Regions from separate parts of the Bacillus sp. JK106 genome, predicted to be linked through region 2. Evidence: predicted binding sites of a transcription regulator. Region 2 holds the regulator's gene; the other holds the start of a gene.

What was found. The regulator NrdR, encoded in region 2, represses ribonucleotide reductase genes. The targets are predictions, from matches to a motif close to AACACNATATATNGTGTT.
Region 1: a site for NrdR is predicted at 3,589-3,606, ahead of nrdI (class Ib ribonucleoside-diphosphate reductase assembly flavoprotein NrdI). Genes of this name have one in related genera too.

Annotation. Positions count from the first base shown of each region.
Region 1 covers NZ_JBSJQC010000002.1:918,483-925,871, reverse strand. Annotated here, with positions in the region: gene ACWJJS_RS09805 (hypothetical protein) at 1-43, opposite strand, end outside; gene nrdF (class 1b ribonucleoside-diphosphate reductase subunit beta) at 92-1,081, opposite strand; gene nrdE (class 1b ribonucleoside-diphosphate reductase subunit alpha) at 1,099-3,201, opposite strand; gene nrdI (class Ib ribonucleoside-diphosphate reductase assembly flavoprotein NrdI) at 3,161-3,553, opposite strand; gene ACWJJS_RS09785 (hypothetical protein) at 3,813-4,028, opposite strand; gene ACWJJS_RS09780 (YmzC family protein) at 4,111-4,386, opposite strand; gene hfq (RNA chaperone Hfq) at 4,483-4,704, opposite strand; gene miaA (tRNA (adenosine(37)-N6)-dimethylallyltransferase MiaA) at 4,744-5,688, opposite strand; gene ACWJJS_RS09765 (YmaF family protein) at 5,787-6,191, opposite strand; gene ACWJJS_RS09760 (hypothetical protein) at 6,292-6,597, shown strand; gene erbA (SMR family multidrug efflux transporter EbrA) at 6,736-7,050, shown strand; gene erbB (SMR family multidrug efflux transporter EbrB) at 7,067-7,389, shown strand, end outside.
Region 2 covers NZ_JBSJQC010000003.1:768,472-775,860, forward strand. Annotated here, with positions in the region: gene ytxC (putative sporulation protein YtxC) at 1-475, opposite strand, end outside; gene ACWJJS_RS14300 (TVP38/TMEM64 family protein) at 541-1,182, opposite strand; gene dnaI (primosomal protein DnaI) at 1,214-2,149, opposite strand; gene ACWJJS_RS14310 (replication initiation and membrane attachment family protein) at 2,174-3,583, opposite strand; gene nrdR (transcriptional regulator NrdR) at 3,695-4,153, opposite strand; gene speD (adenosylmethionine decarboxylase) at 4,402-4,782, opposite strand; gene ACWJJS_RS14325 (glyceraldehyde-3-phosphate dehydrogenase) at 5,021-6,043, opposite strand; gene ACWJJS_RS14330 (winged helix-turn-helix transcriptional regulator) at 6,251-6,637, opposite strand; gene ACWJJS_RS14335 (MFS transporter) at 6,821-7,389, shown strand, end outside.

The DNA of each region.
Region 1 (7,389 bases), on a different contig from region 2:
CACTCCGCGGTGCAGCCAAGATGATTTCATCCATTTTGTTCATGCCCGTTCCTCCTGTCTTACCTCTCCACTCAAGCCAAAAGAGCAGATATTATATCTGCTCTTCATCTTGGCCAAAATAAAAATCTTCGTCCTTAATCGGTTCTACCGTCGCCTTTTTGTAGCCGTTCCCTTTCATGGAGAAGAAATCATGTGATTTTGTTTTGGTGTTTAATCCGTTTAATACGATCGGATTAATATCCTCTTCTTCAAAGTAAGGATCGAACCCTAAGTTCATCAAAGCTTTATTGGCGTTATAGCGGATGAATTTCTTTACGTCATGAGACAGCCCGACTTGGTCGTAGAGATCCTCTGTATATTCAAGCTCATTGTGATAAAGCTCTTCTAAAAGCTCAACCGCAAATTCGCGAAGTTCCGCTTTTTTCGCTTCTGTTTGTTTATTGTATATTTCCTGTGCCAGCAGTCCGACGTATACACCGTGGATCGCTTCGTCACGAAGGATCAGGTTGATGATCTCACCGCTTTGCATCAGTTTTCCTTGTCCGTAGAAATATAACGGATAATAGAAACCGCTGTAGAAAAGGAAGCTTTCCAGATAGACGGAAGCAACCATCGCTTTGAACAGTGAAATTTCATCATCTTTTTGAATGGCTTTGTAAAGCCCGACAATCATTTGCGCTTTTTTCTGCAGATATTTATTTTGTTTAACCCATTCAAATACTTCGTTGATCGTTTCAGTCGGAGCAAGCGTCATAAAAATATTTGAATATGATTTTGCGTGCACCGCGTTCTCCATCATCGCCATGAAATTAAGAACCGCTTTTCGCTGATGGCCTTCGACGTGCTCGGCCACAATCGGCATGCCTGTGTTCCCCTGCTCTGTATCAAGCAGTGTCAGGCCGGCGAGCACCTTCATGTACGTATCCTGCTCATTTTTACCCAAATACTTCCAAGTAAGAAGATCGCCGTTTAATGCGATCTCTTCCGGAAGCCAAAACTGCTTTACGTTTTGGTTGTAAAACATTTGGGTGAAATCATCTTCATGCTTTGACCAGTTTGCTGCGTCATAAATTTTTGTCACTGTTAACTCTCCTTTAATCAAACGACACAAGAAAGACAGCTGTCCTGCCCGGTATCTTTCGTTCTTGCATAGTAAATGGTTTTGATGCCTCTATGGTGGGCATACAGATCAATACGGTTCAGATCACGAGTTGTCATCGTATCTTTCAAAAACAGGGTAAAGCTGATTCCCTGATCGATATGCTGCTGGATTGTCGCGATCATATCCACCACTTTGAACATATCCATATCATAAGCTTCTTTGTAGAAGAACCAGTTATTAGACGCTAACCCCGGCATCGGGTAATACGTTTTTGAATTTCCGTATGTTCTTTCTTCGATCCGTTCCATGATCGGCATAACGGACGCCGTGCTGGATTGGACATAGGAAATGGAGCCTGTCGGCGCGATGCACAGTCTGTAGCTGTGGTACATGCCGTTTTCAGCGACAAACGCCTTCAGCTCTTTCCAGTCTTCGATTGTCGGGATGTGCATGCCTTCAAAGAGCGCAGCGATTTTTTCGTATGCCGGCGAGAATTCTTTTTCGATATATTTATTGAAATATTCTCCCGTTGCATAAGTGGAGCCTTCATAATGCTCAAACGTTTCGCCTTTTTCTTTTGCAAGCTCAGCTGAACGCTGGATGGAATAAAAGTTCACCATCATAAAGAACGTATTCGCGAAGTCTCTTGCTTCCGGGCTTTCGTAAGCGATGCCGTTTTGGGCAAGGTAGCCGTGCAGGTTCATCGCGCCTAGACCGATCGACTTCATCGCTTTGTTTGCGCGTCTGACTGCCGGCGCGTTGCGGATATCCGTCGTCTCGGAGACATGAGTCAGGGAATCCGTCGCGAGTTTCACCGTGCGCTCAATCGATTTATGTTTCATGACATTTAAAATATTTAAAGAACCAAGGTTGCAGGAAATGTCCAGGCCGATTTCGTCTTCCTCGTCATAATCTGTGTAAGCTGAAACCTGTGACGCCTGAAGCACCTCAGAGCAAAGGTTCGAGAATTTCACTTTTGATACGTGGTTATTCGCGTGCTCTTTGTTTACGTTATCCTGGAACATAATGTACGGATAGCCTGACTCAGAACGGAGAACGGCAAGCTTTTCAAGCAATTTGCGCGCATTTACTTTTTCTTTTTTGACGCGCGGGTTGTCGACAAGCTCCTCATACATCGCCGTCATGTCCATTTCGTCCATATGCTGGCCGTATTCTTTATAAATCGTATGCGGATAAAAGACATAAGCGGCTTTATCCTCACGCGCAAGCTCGACAAACTTGTCCGGAATCACGACGCCGATGGAAAGGGTTTTAACGCGGACATCTTCATCAGCCGAGATTTTTTTCGTATCAAGAAAATCATTAATATCCCGGTGGAAAATGTTCAGGTATGCCGCGCCTGAGCCTTGTCTCTGCCCCATTTGGTCAGCGTAGCGGAACGCATTATCAAGAAGCTTCATGACGCCTACAACACCTTTTGTGGCGTTTTCAACATCTTTAATCGCTTCACCTTTCGCGCGGAGCTTGGACAGATTAAGAGAAACCCCGCCGCCCAATTTAGACAGCTGCATGGAAATATCGATCGCCCGTGAAATATCGTTTAAGGAATCATTGACTTCGAGCAAGAAACAGCTCACAAGTTCTCCGCGGCGTTTTCTGCCGGCATTCAAAAATGTCGGTGTGCTTGGCTGATATTCCTGATTGATCATCAAGTTCACATATTCTTTTGCTTTCTCAGTGTCGCCGTTTGCGAAGAACAGCGCAACAATTGAGATCCGGTCCTCATAACGCTCGAGGATTTTTTTCTTGTCATTCGTTTTCAAAGCATAGTCATTATAGAATTTAAACGCACTCATGAAGGAAGGAAAACGAAACTTCTTAGCGTAAGCTGTCTTAAACACTTCTTTAATGTCTTCAAAAGAATAAAGGCTTAAGAATTCCTCTTCGTAGTATTGGTTTTCAATCAAATAATCCAGCTTCTCTTTTAAATCGTGAAAGAAAACTGTGTTTTGATTGATATAGTCTACAAAATAGCTATGTACAGCCTCTTTATCTTTATCAAACTGGAATTTTCCATCTTGTTGGATCATGATTTCGTTATTTAACTGGATCCATTTTGGCACTTGATTTTGTGACAACTCTTTCTACCTCCTGAGTAAACAATTCAACGTCTTTAGATGTGCCGCTGAGTTCAAATTTGTGCAAGATCGGCACCTGATATTGTCTAGAGATGGTATCGGCGCTTTTTGCAAAGTTATCGCCCCATACTTTGTTGCCGCTCGCAGCGACTCCTAATAAGAGATGGGCGTATTTTTCGAGAAATGATTGTGTTGATGCCGGTACCTGACCGAAGTTTGTCGTGTAGGTGACCAAAACAAACGGAGTGTCCACGTGGTCCGTTTCGTCCACCTTGCGGATCAGCTGAAAGTCTGTTTTATTCACAAAACGCTGAACATTCCCTGTCTTTGAATCAAATATGATTTGAACCATCCTTATCACGACCTATCAAAAATAATGAATCTCTTAACACTATATATAGTATACTAACCTCTGAGAAAAACACAACATATTGAGATCGATTTATAAAAAATTCATATTTTTGAAAGAGCGGACTTTGGCTCCGGCCCGATTAACGCCCAAAAAAGAGAGCAGAACGAGAATCATCTCTCATCCTACTCAAGGTGTCATGTGTAAGCCGATGTCTATCATAACATGAAAAAAAACTGCTTAGTAGTCTAGACTTTTATTCTTATTTTTTGTAAGAATCACATTTTTTTTCGCTTTCAACGGTTTCTTCAATCTCCACATCAGCACCGATTTCTTTCAGTACGGCTTTCAGAGCGCTTGTGATGGAAGCCTCTCTGATCAGTTCTTTGCCGTCAACGATGATGCTGGTTCCATATTCATAGCAGGAATCATCTTCACAAGTTTCTTCCCAATGGTTGATTATCACCTTGTGTTTCAATCGTCTCACCCTCTGCATGATCAATGTCAGTACTTAGTGTAGCTTGTGCGGCCCGCTTTGTAAATTCGAACGCTTGTGAAATTTATTCAAGCTCATCCAGCGCCGTTTCTTTTTTCAGTTCGATTTTATTCGTTTTTTCATCATAGCGGTATATTTTTAAGTAACCGTCCTCGACAATGCCGAAACGATTATGTTCCAGCTGCACCATGCCTTCTGTCTGCGGTTCGGCATCCGCCAAGCCGCCGTCATCATCCGTCACCACCGTCTCGTGATTGCTGCAAGCTCCAAACAGCAAAAAAACAGCGATCCAAACGAGCGTAATCCTGATTCTTCTCAGTTCATTTTCACTTTCGAACACGATTTTCCGTACCCCCTTTTATCTTTCCGATATACGGCCTGCAATATACAGACGCGCATAGAAAAAGACCATTGTTCATGGTCTTTGTCAAAAAGTCTATTCAAGCTCAAGCTGGACGTTTTTTTGCGGGGCGAACGTGGAGATGGCATGTTTATAAATAAGCTGCTGCTTCCCCTCCGTTTCGAGCAAAACGGTAAAGTTGTCAAAGCCTTTTACCTGGCCGCGAAGCTGAAAGCCGTTGAGTAAAAACACCGTGACGAACGTATTGTCTTTTCGGATTTGATTCAAAAACTGATCTTGAATATTAATCGGTTTCATGTTTCGTCCTCCTTGGTTCTCAATACAATACTGTTTCGATTAAATTTCCAGTTTTCCTGCTATGCACTCGAAAATTTCCTTTTTTTTCTGCTCAATATCAACAGGCGGCGTCATATCTGTCCATGAAACGGGCATTTTATTGCGAAACCAGGTCAGCTGGCGTTTCGCATATCGCCTTGAATTTTGTTTTAATTGCTCCACAGCCTGAGGGAGCGGCACTTTTCCATCAAGATATTCATACAGCTCTTTATAGCCGATTGCCTGAATCGATTGGCTGTCCCGGATATTCATATCATACAGCCGCTTTACTTCGTCAAGAAGGCCGGTTTCCAGCATCAGGTCAACGCGCTCGTTAATCCGGCCGTACAGCACTTCTCTGTCCATTGTAAGACCGATAAGAACCGCATTGTAAAGCAGCTCCCGTTTTTGGGTTTTAAGATGCTCTGACATTGTTTTTCCCGATACATGCAGGATTTCGAGCGCGCGGATGACTCTTCGCGTATTGTTTTGATGAATGGCTGCCGCCGCTTCCGGGTCGGCTGCCGCAAGCTTGGCATGAAGCGCTTCCGCCCCTTCTTCAGCCGCCAGTTTCTCCATGCGCTCCCGGAATACAGGGTCGCCGGAGTTTTCCGTGAACGTATAGTCATACAGCACGGACTGAATGTACAGACCCGTCCCCCCAACAATCATCGGCAGCTTTCCTCTACCGGCAATCTCGGTGATTTTTCCCCTTACCATTTTCTGATAATCCGCCGTTGAAAAAGTGTCGGACGGCTCCAAAATATCAATCAGGTGATGCGGCACGCCTTCTGTCTCTTCTTCGGTGACTTTGGCCGTTCCGATGTCCATCCCTTTATATACCTGCATGGAATCTCCGCTGATGATTTCCGCATTCAGCATTTTCGCGAGTCCGATGCTTAGTTTTGTTTTTCCGACTGCCGTCGGTCCGACGAGTATGACGACAGGCTGTTTTTTATTTTTCAATATGTATCACTCTCTTTTATAAATCTCCCCCTAATTATAGCATTCATTTCTTCAGGCACCTATCCATTTTGCCCTTTTTCCTGAGCGCTAAACATCCGCTACCACCCGATCGGCTCGTTTCCGACAACCTCTCTCGTTTTTCCTTTGAGCGTATGGCGGTGCGTTTTCCGTCCTTTCTCCCGCGGATCGTAAACGACGCCGCCGTGCTGGATCTGAATCGGCTCATTGTAGGCGGCAAAGGTGGTCTCTGAAAGCTCATGGTAATGTGTTCCGTCAACCCTCGGGATGGCAGGGCCGGAAATGCCGTAATACCTATGAAAATGGCCGTTTTCAAACGAGGTGATGCCCGTATAGAAATGTGTATGCTCATCTGTATTGCTGCCGTTCTCCGGCTGCGAAAAGCCTTCGATCACATGGTAATGCCCCTGCACTACATCCGTAACAGCCCGGTATGCGTGTGTGTGCGGAGGTTTTTTTGACCAATCGGACTGATACAGGCCCACAAAAGCTCACTCCTTTATTTTTTGATAAACGCCCAATCAAAAATTGGTGGGCTGAATACTCTGTTATCATCTCAAATTTATTCTTGGAGGTACCTAAATTATGAATGAAGAATACACATACGAAGCAGATAGTGATATGAGACAGTTTGGACGGCCCGGATTTGGGTTTGGACGGCCGGGCTTCGGGTTCGGGCGTCCCGGATTCGGATTCGGCTTCGGGCGGCCGGGTTTTGGTTTTGGCCGGCCTTGGTTTGGCCGCCCTTGGTTTGGCGGGTTCGGACGGCCGTTTGGTTTTTACGGCGGACCGTTTGTCGGAGGGCTTGTCGGGGGGCTTGTCGGAAGCGCTTTGTTCAACCCGTATTTGTACGGAGGTTACGGCTACCCTTACTATCCGTATTACTACTAAGACAATCAAAAAGGGCTCCTTTCAGGGGCCTTTTTATATAGGCCTAATGTCTTGACTTGGCGGGCAAAGTTCGGATATTATTTTATTTTACTGCCTTAAACAAAAGGCATAAGGATTATGATGAGAGGGGGATTTGATATGATTCTGGGTTATATCTTCCTCACAATTGCTATTTTATCAGAGTCAATCGGCGCGGCCATGCTGAAGGTCTCCCGCGGATTTACGCGGTTTTTGCCAAGCGCGCTTGTAGTGGCAGGCTATTCATTGGCCTTTTATATGCTTTCACTGACACTGAATCTCATTCCGCTCAGCTTATCCTATGCAACATGGAGCGGAGCCGGAACGGTGCTCGCATCCATTATCGGAGCGAAATGGTTTCATGAAAAACTGGACAAGCAGGCCGTCATCGGACTTGTATTCTTATTGGCCGGTGTCATTCTGATGAATTGGTAGAAAGGAGAAGCATGATATGAAAGGATTACTCTGCCTGGCATTAGCCATTGTATCAGAAGTGTTTGGAAGCACGATGCTGAAGCTGTCGGACGGTTTTACGCACTTATGGCCCGCTCTCGGCGTCATTGCCGGAATCGGAGCCTCTTTTATGTTTTTGAGCTTCTCTTTGAAAAGCCTTGATTTATCCGCCGCATACGCGACATGGTCAGGTGTCGGCACGGCTTTAACGGCAATTGTCGGCTTTTTTGTTTTTAAGGAAGCCATGACAGCCAAAATGATGATCGGGCTTATTTTTGTCATCACGGGCGTCATCCTGCTGAACCGTTCCAAGTCTCAAAA
Region 2 (7,389 bases):
GGTATTCATCTATCGCAGCCTCCGCGTATTCTCTGAGCCTCTCATAATACCTGCCGAGCCGGAACGTCTGAAACGAACGCACGGAAAAAACACCCGCATCAAGTGAAATCGTCCGGAGCGCATCTGAAATAAACTGTGTGCGCGGCTCTTTCTTCGGCTCAAACGGATGATCCTCAAGCTCTCCTTCCATAATGCTGTGTGCAAGCTGAAGGATTTGCTGCTGTTCATCCTGATCGGTGAAGCAGTATGCGTCCTCAATAAGCGAAAGCATATGCTCGTCTTCTTTGCATTCCAAAAAAAACCTGACAAGTATCGGCTCAATAAAGCGCTGAACGCAAAAAGCCGTTTCAGACCTTGCGATTCCGACTTTTTTTATGCCTTCACGGACAATAAAATGTCTCCGGTCGTCCGATTGCTGAATGAGATGTAAAAAAGCGGCGGTATCGTGGTCATCTTCAAAGATCACTTCAAGCATATTTGTCCCCCCTTACGGCATCTGTTACAAGTATATGGGGGATGTTTTTAAAATAGACGTAAAGGTTAGCTTTCACCGCCGAACAAATGACGCACCTTCTTTTTAAATATAACGGGAAGCGATAAAAATACGACGTAAAGACAGATCACGCAGAGTACGGTCAGCACATTGCCGGACATAAAGCTCGCGCCGAGCACATTCAGGACGATCGTCCCCGGAATGATGCCCGCTGCGGTCGCCAAAAAATACGTTACCGGCCTGACTTTCGATAGGCCCGCGGCATAGCTGATCACATCAAAGTTAACAGGCAGAATGCGCAGGATAAAAATATAAAAGAAGCCATTGGTTTTCATCTGCTTTTGAATGGCTTCCATTTTTCCATGACGGCTTTTCTCATTAAAGGCAAACAGCCCCGCCGCAAAAAAAGACGCGGCGGCAGCGCCCATTGAGCCCGCCAGCGTATACATGGTGCCGAAAAACGGGCCGAACGCCAATCCTCCGGCGACGGAAACGATTGATACGGGAAACAGCACAAAAGGCCTGACGATGGAAATTCCGATAAACACAAGCGGCGCAAAAACACCGAACGATAACACCCACAGCCGGATCTCCTTAGGCGACAGATTCAGATATTTGCGGTTTGCCCACAGCAAAAGACCCGCTCCCGCCGCAGCCGCAGCCCAAGTGACAGCCTTCTTATTCCTCATTCCCTCAAATCCTTCCCATTGGACGCCGGCATCATGAACGGCGGCGGTTTTCCCCGTCAAGACGGACGGGCGAAGCCAAATATAAAATCCGCTCCATCAGTCTTGCCGCTTTTACTTCTTCCTTTTCTCCCCGCTGTGAATACGTAAAATGATGCTTCAGCTCGTCTGGTGAAAAATTAGACGAGAAGAAAGTGGGAAGCTGCTGGCTCATTCTGTGCTGAAGCACGGTGCCGATGACTTCATCCCTGACCCAGCTTGTCATTGATTCCGCTCCGATGTCATCAAGCATCAGTACGGGCGTCGTTTTCACCATATTCAGTTTCGCCTCCAGCGACTGATCCTGGAGCGAGTTTTTCAGCTCTCTGACAAATTCGGGAACATATACGATCATTGATGAATACTCTTTTTCCGCCAGTTCGTTGGCAATGGCGGCTAAAATAAATGTCTTTCCGATTCCGAATTTTCCGTACAGATACAGGCCTTTGCCTTTTCCCGTTTCATTATAGCTCTTCAGAAAATCCGTCACATGCTGGAAAATGCCGAGTCTGCTCGGATCGGTAATGTCGATCTGCTGAAACGTCGCGCCGAGAAGATCCTGCTGGATATACATGCTCTTCATCAGGGACTTTTGCCTTTTCTGGCGGTCGAGCTTTCTCTTTTCCGGACATTCGTAATATTCAATATCAATGGAACGCCCGTTGATCACAAGCTTCGGATGGTAGCCTTCAAGCAGGCTGTTCGTCCGGCTGTCTTTCGAACAGAAGGCGCACTGTTTGCTTTGCTGAACGAATTCGTACAGTTTATTTAACCCTCTGTCAATCATGCTTTGATTGATTACATCTTTCTGTTCCTTCAAAAAAGCCTGGACGTCTTCGTCGGCCATGACTTGCTGCTGCATTCGTTCCAGGCGTTTTTGAAAGTCAGGTCTTTTCGTCACGCCTTCTAAGGATCGGCTGATCGGTTCCATTCAATATCACCCCGCTTCTCTGTCTCAATAGGCAGAGTATTTTTTCAGTTTTTTCATTTCTTCCATCATTTTTTTCTTCTGTTCTTCAAGATCCTGTGCGGAAAGAGCCGGCTGTTCTTGTTTCTTCCCGGTTTCTTCTTCTTTCATCCAATCAGGGCGCTTTTCTTCCCGGACGGTTTTTTTGCTGCGCGCCGCGCCGTTTGTTTTGCCGTCCGCCCAATCAAGATATTGCCTGTGCTCTTCGATTGCGAGCTTCATTGCTTCCCGTACCGTTTTGACTTTCTTTCTGGCCCAGTGGGCGGCGATTTTTTGGATATAGTTTTTGGACAGCTTCATATCCGTTTTCAGCATGACATAATAAATCAGCACATTGGTGACGCCGGGCTCAAGCTTTTGTTCGAACATAATATCGGCGATGATCTGCAGGTCGGCTTTTGACGGCTCGGTCCCGTCCGCAATGTCCTGAAGAAGCTTTCTCGGTGATATGGTCTCAAGCTGTGCGATGAGTTCGCCGTTCAATGAATCGTCCTTTTCCGTCCGGTTTTCTCTCAAGGTGACAGGCTGTGTTTTATCAATCAGTTCCGGAAGCTTGCCGCTTCTTTCAATTTGGTACCAGTCGCTGGCCGCTTTCCTCAGCGCTTCTGCCGTTATCGTATCCTGTTCATTAATTGCGGTCATGACGACGTGCTGCATGGAGATAGGATCTATTCCGTATAAATATGAAAGCTTTTTAATGCTCTCCCGCACATCCTGTGTGATTGATTTGCGCGGTATCATCGTTTCTGATAACCCCGCCAAAAACAGCTCAAAATCAAACACTTCCTCCGTCACCGTATAGGAAGGCGCTTGTCCGACAGACGCCGTCTCATAGTCCTCGGGGAGCTTCATCGCCTCTTCCATATCAGGCGTCATTTTCCATTCACTCGGCTGAAAAGAGGCAAAGGCGTGATTAAACGGACGGGTAATTTCCCTTGCGCCCGCGCCGACGGAAGGGTGCGTGTAAAATTGTCTCAGCTGCTGGTATTTCGTTTTACCGACTCTGTTATAAAGAAAGACATTCAGCATGCCGTCTTCAAAAAAATCATTCGGCCTGAGCGGGGGCAGCAGCTCATAAATAAACATCCGCTCTTTTTGCTCGGACTCCCGGATATACACTTTCAGCAGCCCGATTCCTTCAAGCTTTCCCTGTTCATGATGAATCTTTTTTAAATTTGACTGCATCATGCCCATCAGCTGCCTGTGCGTGGATTCCGCTCCCCACAAGCGGTTCTGCTCAAGCTCCCCCCACAAGGTCATATAAAGGGAGAATGCAAAAGAACCGATCAGCGGCTGGTACAGATGTGTCAAAACCTGTCTGTCGACATCCTGAAGAAGCGAACGGCTTTTGACCGTATAAGGATCTACAGGCAATACGTCATTCCAATAGTCAGCCATGATTCTCAAACCTTCCGATATGTTTCTACTCTCATTTTACACCGTTTCTGCGATCTATCAAATGCCAATTTTGCTCATGAGAAAAGAGCCAGACACAATCTCTTAGCTCTCTCAGCGTTCTTTCTTTATTAAATCTTTCAATTCATCGATAAACACGTTTATATCCTTAAACTGCCGGTAGACGGAGGCAAAGCGGACATAAGACACCTCATCGATTTTCGCCAGGCGGTCCATTACCATTTCTCCGACAAGTTCGCTTTTGACTTCAGATACGCCTTGGTTTCTCAGCTCTTTTTCAATGTCAAAGCACATGTCTTCCAATGTTTTTAAAGGAACGGGCCTTTTTTCACAAGCTTTAATTAACCCGCGCAGCATTTTTTCACGGCTGAATTCTTCCCGGACGCCTTCTTTTTTCACGACGATCAGAGGCATCTCTTCAAACTTCTCAAATGTAGTGAAGCGGTAATGGCAGGCTTCGCATTCCCGCCTTCTGCGGATTGATTTCCCTTCGTCCGCAGGCCGTGAATCAAGTACGCGGGAACCGTTATGCTGGCATGAAGGACATTTCAAATTGGATCAGCTCCCATCTGTTTCGTTGCTGTAATGCGGTTCGCAAGCTTCCGGTAAATGCCCGCCAACGTTTCTAGGATGAGCCTATTTGTTGGGAGAGCCGATAGACCGGCCTTATCTTTTCTATTTTACAAAAAAAATGCTTAAAGAAAAAGCAATGCTGTTTTTTTACATTAGAAAAGGAGCATCAGCTTCAAAGCGCGTAATGGCTTTTTCAGCTTAGCTCCCTTGTGTTTGCGTTTTGAAAATTACAGTACTTTCGCTTGTGCCTGTTTAATCTGTACAGGCCCCATTCCTCTCGGTATTTCAATGTTTTCTCTTGTATCTGCATGTAATGCGTCCGCAATGTAATCCGCAGCCACATTAGGATCCAGGTCTCCACAAGTATAAACATCAATGCTTGCATATCCGTGTTCAGGAAAACTGTGAATCGTTAAATGTGACTCAGAGATAATAACGACTCCGCTTACGCCTTGCGGTGCAAATTTGTGAAATGCGACCTCGCGCACCTCAGCTCCTGATTTCAAAGCAGCATTTACAAACGTTTTTTCAATAAAATCCATGTCATTGAGCTTATCAAAATCGCATCCCCACAGCTCGGAGATGACGTGACGCCCCATTGTTTCCATAATCATGGACCCCCCTTAACAAGAATTAAAAAAGTGAATTTCCGAGAACTGACCCGGCCATTTACCACGGGGGAAAGTTAGTCCGGAGAGGTCCTAACCCTTTAAGTAATTCCGAAGCAGTCACGAGCAAGAAGTTCACGAAAGATAGTATACTGTGTTTAAGTTTATTTTGCAAGGTGTGTTTTTTGCGAATATGCCGTTAAGGGTTTTTTTCTAACAAATGTCCATGATCTTTAGTCTACACAGCTGACGGGTGTTTCATTCGCGCGGCGACGTGACGGATAAGATCAACGACCCGGCAGGAATATCCCCATTCATTGTCATACCAGGCGAGCACCTTTACTTTTCGGTCTTCCATCACCATCGTTGTCAGTCCGTCGATGATCGCAGAGTGTGAATTCGTATTATAATCCGAAGAAACGAGCGGCTCATCCGAATAATCAAGAATTCCGTACATCGACGTTTTTGCGGCTCTTTGGAAAGCGGCGTTCACTTGCTCGGCAGACACATCTGTTTTCAGATCGCAGACAAGGTCCACTAATGACACATTCGGAACGGGAACACGCAAAGCAAGACCGTGAAGTTTTCCTTTCAAATGAGGCAGCACGAGCGACAGCGCTTTAGCGGCGCCTGTAGAAGTCGGAATGATGGATTCTCCGCACGCTCTCGCCCTCCGCAGATCTTTATGCGGATTGTCGATATTTTTTTGATCATTCGTGTAAGCGTGAACAGTCGTCATCAGGCCGCTTTCAATCCCGAATTCCTGATCAAGCACTTTGACGACCGGCGCAAGGCAGTTTGTCGTGCAGGATGCATTTGAAATAATGACATGTTCATCGGGGTTGAACTGCTCTTCATTTACTCCCATGACAATGGTAACGTCTTCATTTTTGCCCGGAGCCGTTAAAATGACCTTTTTCGCCCCTGCTTCAATATGGCTCATCGCTTTTTCTTTTGAATTAAATTTCCCCGTTGCTTCTACAACGATGTCTATTCCGCATTCTTTCCACGGAAGCTCTCTCGGGTCCCGGCGATTGAACAGCATAATATGTTTTCCGTTGACAATCAGGCTGTCGTCAGCGGTCTCAACTTCTTGATCGTATTTGCCGTGAATTGTGTCATACTTTATCAAATGAGCAAGCGTTTCCGGGGGATAGCTTGCATTAATGGCTGTTATTTGAATTTGATCATCTTCCATTGCTTTTCTGAACACCATTCTTCCGATTCTTCCAAACCCGTTGATTGCTACTTTTACCTTCATGCTCAGGTCACCCCTTTTTAATATGCCACTCTAATTTACCTTTATTTATATATAGTATAACACATTAAAAGAAATCCGCCAGTACAACTTGATAAAAATCCACCCTTATACCGATCAATATGTTGTTCAATCGGTTTTTTTGCATATAAAATGATCTTTCTTCCATAAAAAAAGCAGGATCAGCGTCTCAGGCTGCCTGCTTTTTTCTTATATTTGTCCCGGTTCTTTAAATTTGTCATTTAAAATGCTGTCCTCTAACACGGAAGACACCTCGCCGTACCGTTTAGCAATATGCATCGCGCCCCAGTCACACAGCGCATTTAAAATTCTTTCCAGACTGTGCCCGTATTCACTCAGCTCGTATTCCACTTTCGGCGGCACCTGATTGTACACGATCCGGTTGATGACGCCGTCAGCTTCCAGCTCCCGCAATTGCTGTGTCAGCATCTTCTGGGTGATGTCCGGCATAAGCCGCTTCAATTCGCTTGTCCGTTTTTTCCCGCGCATGAGGTGGCAGAGGATCACACACTTCCATTTTCCGCCGATCACTTCAAGCGCCGCCTCTACGGATATATTGTATTTTTTCTTCAGCAACGGTAATTCCTCCTCATCTATAGGAACTAAAAAGTGCCTATGGCACTTAAAAGTACGTTCTTTTCAATGACACTTCTATCAATCATAATGACATTTGCCGGCTGAAAAGGAATGTACTCTTATACTTATATCGTTTACCCGGCATCATTTCAACCATACATTATCGTTCAAGGAGGAAAACAGATGTCTTCACATCGCCAAAGCTATTTACCAGCGCTGCTGGCATTAGCCGTCAGCGCTTTTGCGATCGGCACAACCGAATTTATCAGCGTCGGACTGCTGCCGCTTATATCTCAAGATCTGCATATACCTGTGACAACGGCGGGACTTACCGTTTCCATGTATGCTCTGGGCGTGACATTCGGCGCACCGGTTTTAACGTCTCTCACATCCGGCATGTCGCGGAAAACGCTGCTGCTCTGGGTAATGTTGATTTTTATCGCCGGAAATACACTCGCAGCGAGCGCTTCCTCAATCGGCGTCTTACTGGCGGCACGGGTCATTTCGGCTTTTTCCCACGGCATTTTCATGTCAATCGGGGCAACGATCGCCGCCAATATCGTGCCGGAGCATAAAAGAGCAAGCGCGATTTCTATCATGTTCACGGGGCTGACGGTGGCTACGGTGACCGGCGTTCCGTTCGGCACCTATCTCGGCCAGCAATTCGGATGGAGGATTGCCTTTGCCGTCATTGTGGCGGTAGGAATCATCGCATTCCTCACAAACGCGCTTCTCGTTCCGTCACATTTGCG